DNA from 4 places in the Nocardioides sp. NPDC058538 genome. Region 3 is predicted to be linked to each of the others. Evidence: riboswitches for the same ligand, from Rfam matches in the RefSeq annotation. Region 3 holds a riboswitch; each other region holds the start of a gene.
The links. Region 3 has a riboswitch for cobalamin ahead of ACFWQC_RS19445 (FecCD family ABC transporter permease). Riboswitches for the same ligand answer to the same signal wherever they lie in the genome.
Positions count from the first base shown of each region.

Region 1: another riboswitch for cobalamin. It lies ahead of ACFWQC_RS24815 (VWA domain-containing protein); the one in region 3 lies ahead of ACFWQC_RS19445 (FecCD family ABC transporter permease).
Region 2: another riboswitch for cobalamin. It lies ahead of ACFWQC_RS25390 (prenyltransferase/squalene oxidase repeat-containing protein); the one in region 3 lies ahead of ACFWQC_RS19445 (FecCD family ABC transporter permease).
Region 4: another riboswitch for cobalamin. It lies ahead of ACFWQC_RS24875 (nitrite reductase); the one in region 3 lies ahead of ACFWQC_RS19445 (FecCD family ABC transporter permease).

Region 1 covers NZ_JBHXNY010000041.1:2,676-6,908, forward strand. The annotation lists gene ACFWQC_RS24815 (VWA domain-containing protein) at 1-1,677, opposite strand, end outside; cobalamin riboswitch at 1,703-1,842, opposite strand; gene cbiE (precorrin-6y C5,15-methyltransferase (decarboxylating) subunit CbiE) at 1,905-3,221, shown strand; gene ACFWQC_RS24825 (Fic family protein) at 3,226-4,233, opposite strand, start outside.
Region 2 covers NZ_JBHXNY010000044.1:30-4,262, reverse strand. The annotation lists gene ACFWQC_RS25400 (CbiQ family ECF transporter T component) at 1-577, opposite strand, end outside; gene ACFWQC_RS25395 (hypothetical protein) at 574-1,233, opposite strand; gene ACFWQC_RS25390 (prenyltransferase/squalene oxidase repeat-containing protein) at 1,356-2,429, opposite strand; cobalamin riboswitch at 2,495-2,630, opposite strand; gene ACFWQC_RS25385 (hypothetical protein) at 2,697-3,332, shown strand; gene ACFWQC_RS25380 (NYN domain-containing protein) at 3,357-4,115, opposite strand.
Region 3 covers NZ_JBHXNY010000023.1:3,877-8,109, reverse strand. The annotation lists gene ACFWQC_RS19455 (ABC transporter substrate-binding protein) at 1-314, opposite strand, end outside; gene ACFWQC_RS19450 (ABC transporter ATP-binding protein) at 311-1,168, opposite strand; gene ACFWQC_RS19445 (FecCD family ABC transporter permease) at 1,165-2,166, opposite strand; cobalamin riboswitch at 2,289-2,472, opposite strand; cobalamin riboswitch at 2,562-2,778, shown strand; gene ACFWQC_RS19440 (ribonucleotide-diphosphate reductase subunit beta) at 2,900-3,898, shown strand; gene ACFWQC_RS19435 (ribonucleotide reductase N-terminal alpha domain-containing protein) at 3,898-4,233, shown strand, end outside.
Region 4 covers NZ_JBHXNY010000041.1:15,329-19,561, forward strand. The annotation lists gene cobJ (precorrin-3B C(17)-methyltransferase) at 1-218, opposite strand, end outside; gene ACFWQC_RS24870 (precorrin-8X methylmutase) at 215-868, opposite strand; partial or broken gene ACFWQC_RS24875 (nitrite reductase) at 1,529-1,717, opposite strand; cobalamin riboswitch at 1,773-1,978, opposite strand; gene ACFWQC_RS24880 (ABC transporter substrate-binding protein) at 2,082-3,248, shown strand; gene ACFWQC_RS24885 (ion transporter) at 3,234-4,070, opposite strand; gene ACFWQC_RS24890 (sulfite exporter TauE/SafE family protein) at 4,133-4,233, opposite strand, start outside.

The DNA of each region.
Region 1 (4,233 bases), on a different contig from region 3:
CACCAGCTCGGCGCCCTCGCCCCGGAACGTGATCATCCCGACCTTGTCGCGGCGCCGGTAGGCGTCCAGGAGCAGCGAGAGGACCGCGGCCTTCACCTGCGCCATCCGCTTGCGTGCGGCCATCGACCCGGAGGCATCCACGCAGAAGAGCACCAGGTTGGCCTCCCGGCCCTCACGGACCGCGGTGCGGAGGTCCTCGATCCGCAGCTCGACCTTCGCGGAAGTACGCGGGCGGGTGGCCTGCTTGCCCGCGGCCGCCTTGAGGGTCTCGACGAGGTGGAGCGAGCCACGGGTGCTGACGCTCGCGCCGATCCGGCGGCCGCTGCTGCCGATCGCCTTGCTCCGGCCGCCGCTGCGGCCCGTGCCCAGGCCGGTCACGGTCAGGAGGCGGGGGCGGTAGGCCGGGGCGGCGGCGGTGACGGACTCGGGCGCGACGCCGGAAGGCGACTGTGGCTGGTCGAGTGCGTCATCGGCTGTGTTGGTTTCGACACCGCTCGCTTCGCTCGCGGGCTCAACCGACGGGGGTTCACCGTCGGTCGAGCCGCCGGAGCCGCTAGGCGGAGGCGTGTCGAGACCAACAGGGTCACCTTCGGCGCCCGAGTCGTCCCCCGAGCCATCCGAAGGCCCTCCCTCGGGCGGCTCGGGCGGCAGCTCCTCGTCGCCGAGGATGCGGTCGAGCAGGTCCTCGTCGAGCCCGGGAGCGTCGAACGGGTTGCGACGGCGCCGGTGCGGGAGCGCCAGCAGGGCGGCCCGGCGGATGTCTTCGCGGGTGACCTCGGAGCGACCGGCCCAGGCCGCGTGCGCGACCGCGGTGCGGGCGGTGACGATGTCGGCGCGCAGCCCGTCGACCTCGAACGCCGCGCAGACCTCGGCGATCTTGAGCAGCCCGGGAGCGGTGAGACGTACCTTCCCGACGAGGGCGCGCGCGGTGGAGACCCGTGCGGTCAGGTCGCGCTCGGCGGCCTCATAGCGCTCGACGAACGCGGGAGCGTCCAGGTCGAAGGCCATCCGGCGGCGTACGACCTCCGCCCGAAGGGAAGGATCGCGGGGCGCGGCGACCTCGACGGTGAGCCCGAAGCGGTCCAGGAGCTGCGGACGCAGCTCGCCCTCCTCGGGGTTCATGGTGCCGATCAGCACGAACCGGGCGGCATGCTCGACCGAGACACCGTCGCGCTCGACCGAGACCCGGCCCATCGCCGCCGCGTCCAGCAGCAGGTCGACCAGGTGGTCGTGGAGCAGGTTGACCTCGTCGACGTAGAGCAGGCCGCGGTGGGCCCGCGCGAGCAGCCCCGGCTCGAACTCGACCGCACCGCGCGACAGCGCGCTCTCCAGGTGGAGCGAGCCGACGACCCGGTCCTCGGTCGCTCCAACCGGGAGCTCGACCAGGCGCACCGGCCGGCTCTCCACGACGGCGGCAGACCCGAAAGGACCGTCCGGCGACTCCGCGGACGGGTCGGCCGGGTCGATCGAGAACCGATCCCCGGCGTAGACCGAGATCGAGGGCAGCACGGCCGCCAGACCGCGTACGGCCGTCGACTTCGCCGTCCCCTTCTCGCCACGGACCAGGACCCCGCCGATCTCCGGGGAGATGGTGGTGAGCACGAGCGCGAGGCCCATGTCGTCGAGGTCGTCCGCCTGGCAGCCGAGGACGGCAGAAAATGGGTAATGAACCGGCATGGAGAGGCTCCCGCTCCCTATCGCTTGGACTGGATGGGCGCGGGGCCGGTCTTCGGACTTGTCGAGTCCCCACGAAGGGGCTCGTTCACCGCAGCGGGCCTGTGCCGGATTCTCACCGGCTTCCCAGATTCTCCCTTCCCACCGTCCTCACCAGCTCCTGTGACAGAGCCGATGACTGGGCAGTCGGGGCACCTCGCGCCTGAGCGGCCACTGTAGCGTCTGGCCTCATGATCGTCGTGGTGGGCATCGGTGCCGGAGGTTGGGACGAGATCCCCGTACGTCACCAGCAGCTGATCCGGGGCTCCGCCGTCCTCCTCGGTGGCAAGCGCCATCTCGACCTCGTCCCGGACGTCCCCGGCCAGCGGCGCGAACCCTGGCCGTCACCGCTGCGCGAGGGGCTCCCGGCTCTCCTCGATTCGCTGCCAGGCGACGCGCCCGTCGTCGTTCTGGCCTCGGGCGACCCGCTCGTCTCCGGCGTCGGGACGACCCTGATCTCGCTTCTCGGGCGAGAGAACGTACGCATCGAGCCGGCCGTCTCCTCCGTCGCCCTCGCCCGCGCCCGGATGGGTTGGGCCGCCGAGTCCTGCGTGGCCGTCAGCCTCGTCGGCCGCGACGTATCGCTGGTCGCCCGCGAGCTCGCTCCCGGCCGCCGGATCCTGGCGCTCTCCTCGGACGGATCCACTCCGAGGCAGATTGCGGACCTGCTGGTCACCACAGGATTCGGCGCCTCGACATTGGCGGTCCTCGGTGACCTGGGCGCGGAGACGGAGAGCGCGCGAACCGCGTCCGCCTCGGCCTGGGTCGGGGAGTCTCCACGCCTCAACATCGTGGCGATCGAGTGCGTCGCCGACCGTGTTGGTCTCGACACGCTCGCTGGCGCTCGCGGCTCGACCAGCGCATCGTCGGTCGAAGGCCACTTCGTTCAGGCCTCGGAGCCGCTAGGCGAAGGCGTGTCGAGACCAACACAGTCGCTCCCCGCTTCCTGGGCCGCCGGCCTCCCCGACGACGCCTTCGAGCACGACGGACAGCTGACCAAGCGCGACCTACGGGCCTCCGCACTGGCCCGCCTCGCCCCGGTCCCGGGTCAGCACCTCTGGGACGTCGGCGCAGGCGCAGGCTCGGTAGGCATCGAGTGGATGCGCTCCCACCCCACCTGCACCACGACCGCGATCGAGGCCAGCCCAGAGCGGGCGGCCCGGATCGCACGGAACGCGTCCCGACTCGGCGTACCCGGCCTGACCGTCGTCGATGGCCGCGCCCCCGATGCTTTGGCCGACCTCCCAGCCCCCGACGCGATCTTCATCGGCGGCGGCGCGACCCGCCCCGGCGTACTCGACGCCTGTCTGCGAGCCCTCCGCCCCGGCGGCCGGCTCGTGGTCCACGGCGTCACCCTGGAGACCGAGCAGGTCCTGGCGCGCCAGCACGCGGAGCGAGGCGGCGAGCTGACCCGGATCTCGGTGGAGTCCGTCGACTCGATCGGCACCTTCCGGGGCTGGGCACCCCAGCGCACGGTCGTCCAGTGGGCCTTCCAGCCCGCCGAGTAGCAGTTCAGCCGCGGCGACCGACTCGCTCAGCGAAGGCGTCGAGCGCATCGACGACTTCATTGGCCAGCCACACACGGTTACGTTGGCCGCTGCCTACGCGAGTGAGGATCTTGGCATTCTCCAACTGCTCGACGGCCCGCTGAGCGGCAGACAGCGCCGTTCCTGTCGCGGCCTCGACGTAGGCAATGTTCACGGCTGGCTGGTTGAGCAGGTACGGAAGGAGTCGCTGTGCGGCCGACCCTCGCCGGGATGGCAGTCGCTCACCCCAGCCGTCGTACACCCGCTCCAGATCATCAACCAGGTGGCGGCCGTTGCTGACCGCCCTGAACGAGGCGTTGACGAACTGCCGAACGATCGGCTCGACGTCCCCGCTGCGATAGTCGGTCAACGCCTGGAAGTACGCCGATGTATCGGTCAGCAGGCCAGCAGACACAGGGACGGTGAGGCGGCGTGTCACATCGGCATGGCGCAGCATCGCATGAACAAGGGTCCGACCGACGCGTCCGTTGCCATCGTTGAAAGGGTGGATCGTCTCGAACTGCGCATGCGCAATCGCACACTGAACCAGGACCGGAAGGTCCACCCTCCGCACGAAGGCGATCAAGTCCTCCATACACGCCGCTACCCGAGTGTGATGAGGAGGAACGAAGGACGCAGTATGCGGGCTCACCGCGGCGCTGCCGATCCACACCTGAGCCGTTCGGAAGCGACCAGGAGTGGCGTACTCGTGTCCGGCGAGAAGAGCATCGTGGGCAGCCAGGATCGAGTCGACGCTGATGTCGTCAGCGAGCGCCACTGCCCGTTGCATCGCGACGACGTTCGCCGTGACGAGCTGAGCATTCGGACCACTCTTCGCTTCGATCGAAGCGAGTGCCAAAGCCTTGGCGCCGGCCGTGACACCCTCGATCTGCGACGACGACGCCGACTCCGTCCGCAGCAGCACCGACGCGAGCGGAGCCAGCTCTGTCGCCACGTCCTGTCCTTCGACGCGGGAGCGTCGCTCGGTCAGCGC
Region 2 (4,233 bases), on a different contig from region 3:
TCGCACCGGCGCGTAGTCGTTGCGCGGCGCGCACCCGCTGCACCGACTCGGCCAGCTGCGGCAGCACCGTCACGGCGACCACGACGGCGGTGCCGATCTCGTAGAGCGCCGGCGGCAGCGAGCGCAGCAGCCGTTTCGGGTTCGCCAGCGCGTTGGCCGCGCCGACGCAGATCACGATGACGCCCAGTCGCAGCCCGTCGTAGAGGCCGGCCAGCAGCGCCTCGCGGGTGAGCGGACCGAGCAGCCGGATCCCCAGAACCCACTCCGGGAGCGGGATCTCGGGCAGGTCGAGGATCACGTGACCCGGCACGGCTCCCAGGAGCACCCGGAAGAGCACCCGGGTCACGACGATGAACACCGCGAGGCCGACGTAGAGCCGGAACGCCTTCGCCCACGGTTGCTCGCCACGACGCGCGGCGACCACGACCGACACCACTCCCACCACGAGCAGGAGGAGCAACGGGTTGGTGGTGAAGGAGGCGTACGCAGCCATGCCGATCGCCCACACCCACCAGGCGACGGGGTGCAGGTCGCGGGGCAGGTGCGCGACCGCGGCGGTGCGGAACAGCGCGCTCATCGCCGGCGCCACCACACGGCACCGGCGACGGCGAAGAGGGTGAGGATCCCCGCGGGGGCGACCCAGGTGGGCAGATGCTCGGCCTCGGAGGCCGAATCCGTCGGCTCCTCCGGAAATAACTCCGGCGACGGGCTTGAGGGCGCCCCCACAGCATCCCCAAGCTCCGTCGCCGGAGCGGTAACGACATTGTCGTCTATCCACGTGAACGCAACACCCTGCCCGGAGGTCACGCTGATTTCGGTAACATTTCTGGACGCGTAGCTCCAGGCCCCCGAATCGTCGGTGCTCCACAGCGACCAGTACGCGTCGGCAGGCGGCATCTGGGCGCAACCTGCGGCTTTCGGCCGCTCATCGACGCGGCATACGACGCTGGGCATCGAGGTCACATAGGTGAGCGGATGTCCCGCCTTCTCGAAGAGATCGGCGCCGGTGTCGCCCTCCCCGGGCTGGACACAGGTGACCTCAGGGCCGCCACCCAACGCGTTGGGCTCGACGACGACGGTGACGCCGTCACACGCCTCGGCGGACGATGCCGCGGACGAGGCGGATACGGGGGCGAAGACAGGTGCGGTGGCCCCGGCGAGGATCGCCAGGGCCACCAACGAGGATCGCAGGATGAGCCCGGATCGACCGATGGCCGCCGTCGCGAGCGTCACCAGACGGGTGTGATGGCAAGGCGACGACCGCGATGGCAAACCGGGCGTCTGTCGAGCGGCGTCAACGCCGCCAGCGCGCCCGTATGGTGGCGCGCAGCAGGCGGAGATCGGTCGATCTGGGCTCAGCACGAGCTCTTCGCGGTCGCGTCGTTGGGCAGGAAGACCAGCGACGGCAGCGCCTGGGCGGCGGCGAGGCGGTACATCCCCTCGGACTCCTTGGTCAGGCCCTTGGTGTTGCCCTCGGCCAGCGCGGCGTCGTCGTAGGCCACCGCACCGGCGTCGTCGCCACAGGTCACGACGTGGTCGGCGACCCAGGTCGCCGCCTTCTCCGCGGCCGCGGTCTCACCGGCGCGCCCGAACGCCCACCCGGCAAGGCCGGTGGTGTTGGAGTTGGCGATGTTGCCGGTCGCCGCCTTGAACGAACCGTCCTCGGCCTGGGTCTCCTTCAGCCACTCCACGCCCGCCTTGACGGCCTTCTCCGCCTCCGGAGAGGCCACCGAGGAGAGGGCGATCAGCGCGAACGCGGTGGCGTCAGCGTCCGGGGCAGCCTTCGGGTCGGCGTCGCAGGTCTGATCTGCCGCGGCCGGGTCGGCCGTGAAGGTGACCCGGAACCAGCCCTCCTCGCACTGCTGCCCGGCCAGGAACTCCGTCGCGGACGCGGCCTTCTTGCTCTCGGCGTTGTTCAGCGCCCACACGGCGTACGACTGTCCGATGGTGTTGGAGTAGTCGGCCGCCTCCTTGTTCTTGGGGTCGAGCTCGTCGGCGATGCGGCCGTTCTCGGCGACCGTGCCCTCGAGCTGCTTCAGCAGACCGGGGTCGGAGGCATCGACGTTCTGCTGGAGGACGAGCGCCTTCGCGGTCGCCCCTGCCGAGGTGATCGTGCCGAACCCGGGCGAGGTGTAGGCCGACTTGTTCTCCATCACGGCCGCGGCGATCGTGGCGATCTCCTCGTCGTAGCCACCGACCTCTGCCAGCGCGATCCCGATGTCGGCGCTGAGCCCGAAGTCATCGGTGCCGTACTGCGCGTTGCGGGCCACGCCCTCCGGCGCCTGGGCCACGAGCCAGTCGGCCACCGCGGTGGACACCTTGGCGTCGTAGGTGGGCTTCTCCCCCTCCTCGACGGCTTTCTCGCCACAGCCGGCGAGCGAGGTGAGGGCGAGGGCGGCGGCGATGCCACCGAGGACGGTCTTCTTCATGGTTCCTTCCGCGCTGTTCGCCGGGAAGGCCCAAGGCCGACCCGCTGCTTTCCACGACAGCGTCAGGTCAGTACGCGTCCGTCGGCAGGTGCTCCGGCTCGCCCAGGACACTCTCGCTGCCTGGGCCTACGGTTGCGGGTCAGCGCCGGGATTCGACCGGCTTCCCCCACCACGGCGTGTGTTGATTGAGGCTCTGCTAATTCGGGGCAATCCTATGCCGGGCGAGCCCTGCTTGCGGGATCGCCGACGAGCAGTCACTCTGTCCCCATGCGCCACAGGATTCTCGGCCTTGTCGCAGCATCGATCTCGGCCACCCTTCTCGCCCTCTCCCCGACCACGACGGCCGGCGCGGAGGAGGCACGGACATCGGTCACGTACGCCGATCTGGTCACCATGTTCGGCGACAAGGTCGGTGACCGCAGGACCGTCGAGACCGGGCTGCCGAGCCTCAACCGCGCGATGACCGACGCCCGGATCACCACCCCTTACCGGCAGGCGGCGTATCTGACCACGCTCGCCAACGAGAGCTCCTTCCACCACGACGCCAAGGGCCGCGACAAGCGGAAGTTCACCGGCCGCGGTTACATCCAGCTGACCGGCGAAGCCAACTACACCGACGCCGGCGCCTACTTCGACATCGACCTGCGCCGCCGTCCCGAGCTCGCCCGGTCGCTGGACTACAGCGCGCCGATCTCGCGGTGGTACTGGACCGTCGCCCGCGACATCAACCCGCTCGCCGACGCCCTCGACATGGGCAAGGTCAACGCGGCGATCGGCTACCCCTCGAACAAGAAGGAGGACACCGAGCGCTGCCGCGACTTCAAGGCCGCGCTGAAGCACCTCCACGGGTCCGTGCCGAAGGGCGTCAGATGCGCCCGCCCGGCCGCTGCGCAGACCCGCTAGCTGTGTTGTCCGAAGGGGCGTACGTCACTTCTTGGTGCGCTTGTCGCTGACCGCGATCGCCGAGGTGCCCTCGTCCTTGAGCTCGAAGAGGTCGATCGCCTTGATCAGCTTGGTCCAGGTGGCGTAGCCGTAGTTGCGCGGGTCCTCGGAGGACTGGTTGCGGATGCGGGAGACCACGGTGCCGACCAGGGCCCAGCCGTCGTCGTCGGCGGCCGCGGCGATGGAGTTGCGCAGCAGCTGGATCAGGCGGGCGTTGCGCTTGAGCGCCTGCCCGTTGGTCGCCGATGACGACTGCTTGCGGGTGCGCGTGGCCCCGGGCTCGGTATCGGCCTCGGTCTCCTCCTCGGAGCTGCCGAGCTTCTCCACCACGGTGAACCGGGTGCAGGCGCTCTTGAAGGGCGCCGGTGTCTTCTCCCTGCCGTAGCCGTAGACCGCGCGGCCCTTCTCCCGCAGGTAGTGCACCAGCGGCGTGAAGTCGGAGTCGGAGGAGACCAGCGCGAACGCGTCCGGGATCGCCGCGTGCAGCAGCTCGACCGCGTCGATGGCGAGCGCCATGTCGGAGGCGTTCTTGTGCGCGGTCAGGTCGAACTGCTGCATCGGCCTGATCGCGGCGTCGTGCAGCTCCTCGATCCAGCCCTTGAGCTCGGACTTGGTCCAGTTGCCATAGGCCCGGCGGATCGTCACCTCGCCGTACTCGGCCAGGTCGTTCAAGATCTCGTCGATCTTCGAGGCAGGCGCGTTGTCGGCGTCGATGAGCAGTGCGATGCGGAAGGGCTCGGTCACCGGATCAGTGTGGCAGGAACAGGACTGTGTTGGTCTCGACACGCCTTCGCCTAGCGGCTCCGGCGGCGGGGGCCCCCCGGCGGGCCCCGGCGGCGGCGGCGGCGGCGCCGGCGGGGCG
Region 3 (4,233 bases):
TCGACTCGGTCCTCGGGGTAGGCGAGCTCGAGGAGCTGCTGGTCCCGGGCCAGACCGGTGACGGCGACGAGCTCCTCGCGGGCGCCGACCGCCAGGGCGATCGAGATGATCCCGCCGTCGTAGGCGTACAGCTCGCTCACCGGCTCGTCGACCGTGAGCTCCTCACCGCAGTTCTCGACGGTGATCGTGCCCTCCCCCGCCTCGTCGACGGCGGAATCCTCCGCGCCGCAGGCCGTCAGGATCGTGGTGCCGAGCGCGAGCGCGGCGAGGCAGACGAGGCCGGGGCGTACGGGGCTGGTGATGCGCTGGGTCATGCCGATCGGTCCTTCCGAGGGTGGATGAGAAGGTGGGGCTGGTCCAGATGTGGATGCGGCACCTGGACCGAGCCGACGCCGAAGTGGTGCTCGACGCGGATGGTGTCGAGGACCTCGGCAGGCGGGCCATGGGCCACGACGGTCGCCGGGCCACTCTGTGGATCGCCGGCGGGCTCGCTGCCCGGCGGCCGACCGAGGACCGCCAGCCGGTCGAAGGATCGGAGCGCCAGGTCGAGGTCGTGGATGGTCGCGACCAGGGTCTCGGCCCGGTCGGCGACGCTCTGAAGCAACCGCAGCTGCCAGGCGACATCGAGATGGTTGGTGGGCTCGTCCAGGAGCATCACCGGGCACTCCTGGGCGAGGCCGCGGGCCATCACCGCCCGGCGCCGCTCGCCGCCGGAGAGCCGCTCGCAAGGGTCGTCGATGCGGTCGGCGAGGCCGACGGCGTCGAGAGCCGCCCGCACGATCTCGCGCTCCTGCCGTCCGCCCCGGGACCAGGGCCGGGTGCGGGGCACCCGGCCCAGCGCCACCATCTCCCCGACGAGCAGCTCGGCGGAGACCGCCTCTTCCTGGGGGACGTACGCCATCCGCCGGGCGCGTTCACGCGAGCCGATCCGGGCGGTCTCGTGGAGCCGGCCGGACTCGTCGGCGAGATGCGCCCGCCCGGCGCTCGGCCGCAGCACCCCGGCGAGGATCCGGAGCAGGGTCGACTTGCCCACGCCGTTCACCCCCACGATTCCGAGGCGGGTGCCCACCGGTACGTCCAGATCGACGTCGCGAAGCACCTCGCGCGTGCCCAGACGGGCGCCGACGCCACGTAGCCGCAGCACGGTCCCGGCGTCGTGCCCGCTCATCGTCCGCCTCCGAACCGGTAGTGCCCACGGCCCAGCAACAACAGGAACAGCGGTGCCCCGACGACACCTGTGACCACCCCCAGCGGGATCTCCTGCGGTCGCGCCACCAGCCGCGCCAGGACGTCGACCCACAGCAGGAACAGCCCACCGCCCAGCGCCGCGACCGGGAGGACGACCCGGTGCTGGGCGCCCACGAGCAGCCGGGCCGCGTGCGGCACGATCAGCCCGACGAACCCGATCCCACCGCTGACCGCGACCAGGACCCCGACCAGCACGGCCAGCGCGACGAACAGAGTCGTACGCAGCGCCGCGACGTTCACACCGAGCGCGGCAGCGGTCTCGGGGCCGGCGGCCAGGGCGTCCAGCCAACGGTGCAGCGCCAGCATGCCGAGCCCCAGGACGAGACTGAGGACCGCGGGCAGCCACAGCTTCTCCCAGCTGGCGCCACCGACGCTGCCGAGCATCCAGAACATCACCGAGTCGGCCGCGCGCGGATCATCGCTCATGAAGACCAGGAACGAGGCGATCGCGGAGAGCCCCGAGGAGAGCACGACACCCGAGAGCACCAGCCGGATCGGGGTCAACCCGCCCTGTGCGGTGGCGACCAGCCACACCAGCACGGCCGAGCCGACCGCCCCGAGCAGCGCCCCGCCGGAGACCGCGTAGATGCCGAGGCCGCCCAGCGCCCCGGTGGTGATCGCCGCCGTCGCTCCCACCGAGGCGCCCGAGCTGATCCCGAGCAGGAACGGGTCGGCGAGCGGGTTGCGCACCAGGGTCTGCATGCCGGCACCGGCCACGGCCAGGCCGGCGCCCACGGCGAGCGCCATCAGCGCCCTGGGGACGCGCAGCTCCCACACGATCACGTCCCACTTCCCCGTGGCGTCTCCCTGGAGCCGGTCGCCGACCGCCGCGATGACCTCACCGATCGGTATCCGCTCGGACCCGAAGGCCAGGGACGCGACGGCGCTGAGCGCCGAGGCGAGCAGCAGCCCGGCCATCAGCGGCACGAACGGGACTCGTCGTCTGCGGTCACGAGCACGGCGCGGACTCAGGGTCTCGCGGGACAGCGTTTCCACGGCGGTCGGCCTCTCAGGTCCTCTGGACCCTGGTCGCGAGGGCCGTGACGTACATCTGAGCCGACAGGTTTTCGGACTCGGGTTCACCCGGCGAGGCCGCCTTCCCAGGGACTGGTCCCCAGTGGCTTGCTGGCATCGCCGTCGCCCTCACCGCTGCGCGCCAGTCCCGGATTCACACCGGAGTTCCCTGGCATCCATCAGGATGCGTTCGACTCGGCGCAGAGGCTAGCACGGGCCACGGGGCCGGCGTCGGGAACGTTTCCGACGACACGGCTGAACACAAGATCTAGGAAGTTGCATTGGTGTAATTCCCGCATATAGTGGTCCTCGCAGCTGGTTCTCCCACCTCGGCGACGGGGCGGGAGAGGCAAGAGGGAACCCGGTGTGAGTCCGGGACTGCCCCGCAGCGGTGAGTGGGAACGACCGCCGTCACGAAGCACTGGGAGCAAGCCGGCTCCTGGGAAGCGACGGCCACTAGGACCGAGCACGAGACGCCCACGAGTCCGAAGACCTGCCAGTGCCCACCTCATGGTGGGGTCCGCGACCTCGAGGGAAGGTCAGGGGATCGAGCGCGTACGACGCCGTCCCCTCCTGCCCCGGCACGGATGCACGAGACATCCAGCGGGCCGGGGGCCCGCGCGAGAAGGGCACGGACATGATCGACACCGAGGGTCTACCGATCCGCACCGAGAAGTCGGCGTACGTCTTCGACTATCCGATGGCCGAGGACCTGGCCAAGAAGCAGCGGAGCATCTTCTGGACCGCCGAGGAGATCCCGGTCGAGAACGACAAGCAGGACTTCCTGGTCAACATGACCGACGCCGAGCAGGCCGCGGTCAAGACGACGCTGAAGCTGTTCACCATCTACGAGCTGATCCTCGGCGGCGAGGTGTGGGGCGACCGGCTCTTCCACGCGTTCCCGCGTCCGGAGGTCCAGATGATGACCAACGCCTTCTCGTTCGCCGAGCTGAACATGCACGCGCCGTTCTACGCGAAGCTCAACAAGACGCTGATGATCGACACCGAGGAGTTCTACGACTCCTACAAGAACGACCCGGTGCTGGCCGAGCGGATCGCGTTCGTGTGGGACGCCATCGCCGACGAGGACCTGCTCTACGCGCTGAGCGTCTTCACGCTGATGGAGAACTGCGTCCTCTACTCCAACTTCGCCTTCCTCAAGCACTTCCAGTCCGGGGGAAAGAACCTGCTGCAGAACGTGATCAGCGGCATCAACTTCTCCGCCCGCGACGAGAACCTGCACGCCACCGGCGGCGCCTGGCTGTTCAACACCACCCTCGAGGAGTACGCCGCGACCGTCCCTGCCGACAAGTTCGAGGCCGAGCGTGACGACCTCTTCGCGAGGGTTCGCGGCGTCGCCGAGCACCTCTACGCCCACGAGGCCCGGATCGTGGAGATGCTCTTCGACCACGGGCCGATCGCCGGCATCGACCAGGCCGACCTGGAGACCTTCGTGAGGTCCCGCATCGACATGACCCTGGAGAACATGCGGATGGAGCCGCTGTTCAACGTCGAGGCCAACCCGATCGCCGAGTGGTTCTACAGCGGCATCAACGGCACCCAGTTCCACGACTTCTTCCAGGTCACCGGCAACGAATACAACCGCAACATCGGCGAGACGGAGTTCAGCTTCTAATGAGCAACAACAACTGGGAGGCGCTCTCCGCCGAGCGCAAGGCGCTGCAGGCGTCGGGCACGGTGCCTGCCTTCATGACCACCGCTGGCTACGCGATGTTCAAGGCGAAGTACACCGTCGAGGGCCAGAGCGTGCGGGAGCGCTACGAGACCATCGCCAGCACCGCCGGCGATCTCGCCGACGAGATGTACCCCCGCGAGGACGGCGTCTCCTGGACGGAGCGGTTCTTCGAGGCGATCTGGAACGGCTGGCTCTCGCCGTCGACGCCGGTGCTGTCCAACCTCGGCACCGACCGGGGTCTGCCCGTCTCGTGCGAGGGCTCGTACGTCGAGGAC
Region 4 (4,233 bases), on a different contig from region 3:
GTGCCGGTGGTGACCGGGTAGCGCAGCTCCTCCTCGATCGCCTCCGCAGGGATCAGCGAGGACGCGATCCGGCGGGCGTGGGACTGCTTGCGCACCCCGGCGTGGTAGGCGATCACGGGTGCCGCGCCGATCAGCCGGGCAGCCTTGAGGGTGATCAGCTCGGGATCGCCGGGACCGATGCCGACAACGGCGAACCGCCCGCGTACGTCCGTGCTCATTCCTGCTCCTGGGCGAGTGCGTTGAGGGCTGAGGAGGTCATCGCGGAGCCGCCGCGGCGGCCCCGGACGGTGACGAAGGGGATGTCGATCCCGTGCTCGGCGGCGAACGACGCGAGCGCCTCCTTGGACTCGGCGGCGCCGATGAAGCCGACCGGGCAGCCGACGATCGCGGCCGGCCGCGGACCGCCGTCGAGGATCATCTCGAGCAGGTGGAAGAGCGCTGTCGGGGCGTTGCCGATGGCGACCACGGCGCCCTCGAGGTAGGGCTCCCACAGGGACAGCGCGGCGGCGGTGCGGGTCGTTCCCCACTCGCGCGCGAGCGCCGGGACCCGGTCGTCACCGAGCATGCAGTGCACCTCGTTGTCGCGCGGGAGCCGGCTGCGGGTGACCCCCGTCGCGACCATCGTCGCGTCGCACAGGATCGGCGCCCCGGCCTCCAGCGCGCCCCGCGCGGCCTTCACCAGGCCGGGGTGGATGACCAGGTCGGAGGCGAGATCGACCTGTCCGCTGCCGTGGATCATCCGCACCGCGAGCCGCTCGGCGTCGGCCGGCACCGCGGAGAGGTCGGCCTCGCGCCGGATGGTCGCGAAGGAGTCGACGTAGATCGCCGGCCCCTGGTCGATGTAGTCGTAGCGCCGAGGAGGGCGCACCTGCGGCGAGGGCACGAGTACGCCGCGCCACGGTGTCACGACGACCGCCGGTGCCCGTTCCGCCAGGGCAGAGACTGCGGCCCGGTCCAGGGCTCCGTCGGGAGCGGGGACATGCTCTCCCCCGGGCACCTCGCCGAACCCCAGCTCCTCGACCACGGCAGGCACCCGAGCATCGGCCGCGACCGGCTCGACCATCGGTGCGTCGAGCTCGGCGACGTGCCAGGGCGCGGACGGCCCCTCGCCGCGTACGTCCATGAAGCGCGAGGCGAGCGCGACCAGCCGGGACGCGGCCTCGGTGAGCGGCACGACGGGCCCCCACGAGTCACCGACCCGGAGCTGACCCTCGACGGCGGACAGGGCCACCAGCCCGAGGTCGCACTCCCGCGAGACCAGGTCGCCGCGACCGTCGTCGAGCACGAAGAGGAACCGGCCCGGCAGCGCGGCCAGCCGCGGCGAGGCGCACAGCAGCCGGTCCAGCGACGCCGCGACGCCGCGCAGGTCCGCACGTCCCCCGGCGAGCCCGGTCTGTGGGGAGACCATCACGTTGCGTACGAGCTCGTGGGTCTGCGCCGGCACCAGACCGGTCGCCTTCAGCGCGGTGAGCACCTCGCCCGGCAGGTTGTTTCCAGAACGGCCGCCGTCGACACTCGGCAGGCCGCGCACCTGCAGGTTGGCGCGACCGGTGAGGTAGATCCGCCCGTCGCCGTAGGTCTCCGCCACGGAGATCAGCGAGAGCAGCGCGGCGGACGAGACGGACCCGCCGATCAGGCGCAGCCGCACCAGCAGGCCGTCCTCGGCCGTCCATGGGCGACCGACTCCAGGGCACCGGTCGGTTCGGACTCGCGCCATCAGGACACCTGCTCTGCGTCATGTGCCCTTGCGCGGGGCACGTGGTGACCTGGCGGCGGGCGCCGCCAGAGCCAGCAGGTCTTCGGACTCGGAATCGATCGGAACGGAGCGCCTTCCCGGAGCCAGGCTCCAGTGGCTGCCCTCCCCGGAAGGAGTGCGTGCCCCGCCCGTCATCCTCACCGCTGCGCGTCAGTCCCGGACTTTCACCGGGTTCCCTGACCCCATCAGGCATGGAGTACGACTGGCAGGGCGAGACTACCGACTTGCGGACACGGCGCCGAATTGCTCACCGCCCGGCCGCGGTCTGTGCCAGTGTTCGGCTACTCGAAATCTCCCGAGGCCAACCCCACAGATGGAGTCTCCCGTGACTGGCTCGGCTCGCCGGCAACTGTTCGTTCTCGCGCCCATCCCGGCGCTCGCGCTCGGTTTGACGGCCTGCGCCACGACCTCGGAGGCGAAGGTCTCGATCGGTCTGGTGGTGCCGACCTCCGGCGTCCACAAGTCGATCGGCACCGACATGTCCCGGGGCTTCGACCTCTACCTCGCCCAGCACGGCGGGAAGCTCGGCGGCCGGCTGATCGACGTCGTCGAGGCCGACGAGGGCGACCGGGCCGAGACCGGCGTCGCCTCGGTGAGCAGGCTGATCCAGGACGACGAGGTCCAGGCGGTCGTCGGGTTGGCGAGCTCGGAGACGGCGCTCGCGGCCAAGGACGTCGCGAACAACAGCGAGACGCCGCTGATCGTGACCGGCGCCGGGGCCGACGAGCTCGCCGACGGCTCCGACTACGTGTGGCGTACGTCCTCGACCAACTCCGACCTGGGCGGCGCGCTCGGGAAGGCGGTCGCCCAGGAGACCGACCGAGGCACGGCGTACGTCATCGGGTCCGACGACGCGGCCGGTCACGAGTTCTCCGACAGCTTCATGATCGCCCTGGAGGCGGCCGGCAGCAGTGTGGCGGGTCAGAGCTACACCCCGGCCGGCGTGACCGAGGAGTGGTCGGGCACCTTCGACAAGGCGAAGGACTCGGGCGCGGACGCGATCTTCGCCGCCTATGCCGGCAAGGAGGCGGAGGCGTTCGTGAAGCAGTACCGCGAGTCCGGGCTGGCCAAGAGCACCAGGCTCTACGGCCCGGGCTTCCTCACCGAGGGCGACGTGCTGTCCGCATTGGGCAGCACCGCGTCCGGCGTACGCACCGCGCTGCACTACAGCGACGCGATGGACTCGCTGATGAACGACGCCTTCGTAAAGGACTACCGCAAGGCGTATGGCGCCACCCCGACGGTCTACTCGGTGCAGGCCTACGACGCCGCGGCCGCGCTCGACAAGGCGCTCGACCTCTCAGACGACGTCAACCGCAACGAGATCGCCGACTCACTCGGTTCTGTCGGCACCATCGTCAGCCCCCGCGGGAACTGGACCTTCGATCCCAACCACAACCCCGACCAGCCCTACTTCCTGCGGGTGGTCAAGGGCACCGCCGACGGCCCCCGCAACGTGGTGCTGCAGGAGATCACCTCAGCGGGCAGCTGAGCCCACATCTGAGTCCGACCGCAGCTCCGCCCGAGTCGCGGCCAGCTCCTCGCGTACGGCGGTGAGGTCCTCCCGCAACGAGGTGAGGATGGCCATCATCTCGGCATCGGACTCCTCCTCGTGCTCGGCGAGAGTCTCGACGCTCTCCATGCCGGAGACGACCACGGCGAGGAAGAGGTTGAGGACCGCGAAGGTCATCACCAGGATGAAGACGACGAAGAAGATCCAGGCGGAGGGGTCCTCGGCCATCACCTCGCGGGCGATGTCGGGCCAGGCCTCGCCGGTCATGGTCTGGAACAGCGTGAACGCGCTGGTGCCGAGGTCGCCGAAGTACTCCGGCGCGATCGAGCCGTAGAGGTTGGTGGAGATGACCACCGCGACGTACATCATCAGCCCCAGCAGCGCCGCGACCGAGCCCTTCCCGGGCATGGCCGCGATCAGGCCGTCGACGACGCGACGCATGGACGGGACAGAGTTGACCAGGCGCAGCACGCGCAGGATCCGCAGTGCCCGCAGCACCGACATCGGGCCGGTGGCCGGCACCAGCGCGATCGCGACGATCACGGTGTCGAAGATGTTCCATGGGTCGCGGAAGAACTTCGGTCCGTACGCCACCAGCCGCAGCAGCAGCTCGACCACGAAGACCCCGAGGAGCACGCTGTCGAGCAGCGCCAGCTCGTGGGCGAGGTGTTCGGGGACCGCCGTCTCCACACCGAGGACCACCGCGTTGAGGATGATCACCCCGATGATCGTCTTCTGGAAGAGGTCGTCCTCGACCAGCGCACGCACCCGGGCGCGCACCGAGATCTTGCTCGAACCCATGCTCGTCATGCCCTCCTGTGACCCGTGACAGCGGCCGGAGCCTATCGGGCCGAGTCGGCGCGTCAGGATGTGGCCAGGTGCAGCGCGAGCCCGAGGCCGGCCAGACCGACCAGCCAGCGCAGCGGGCGCTCGGGGGCGACCCGGACGATCGCCGGCCCCAGGA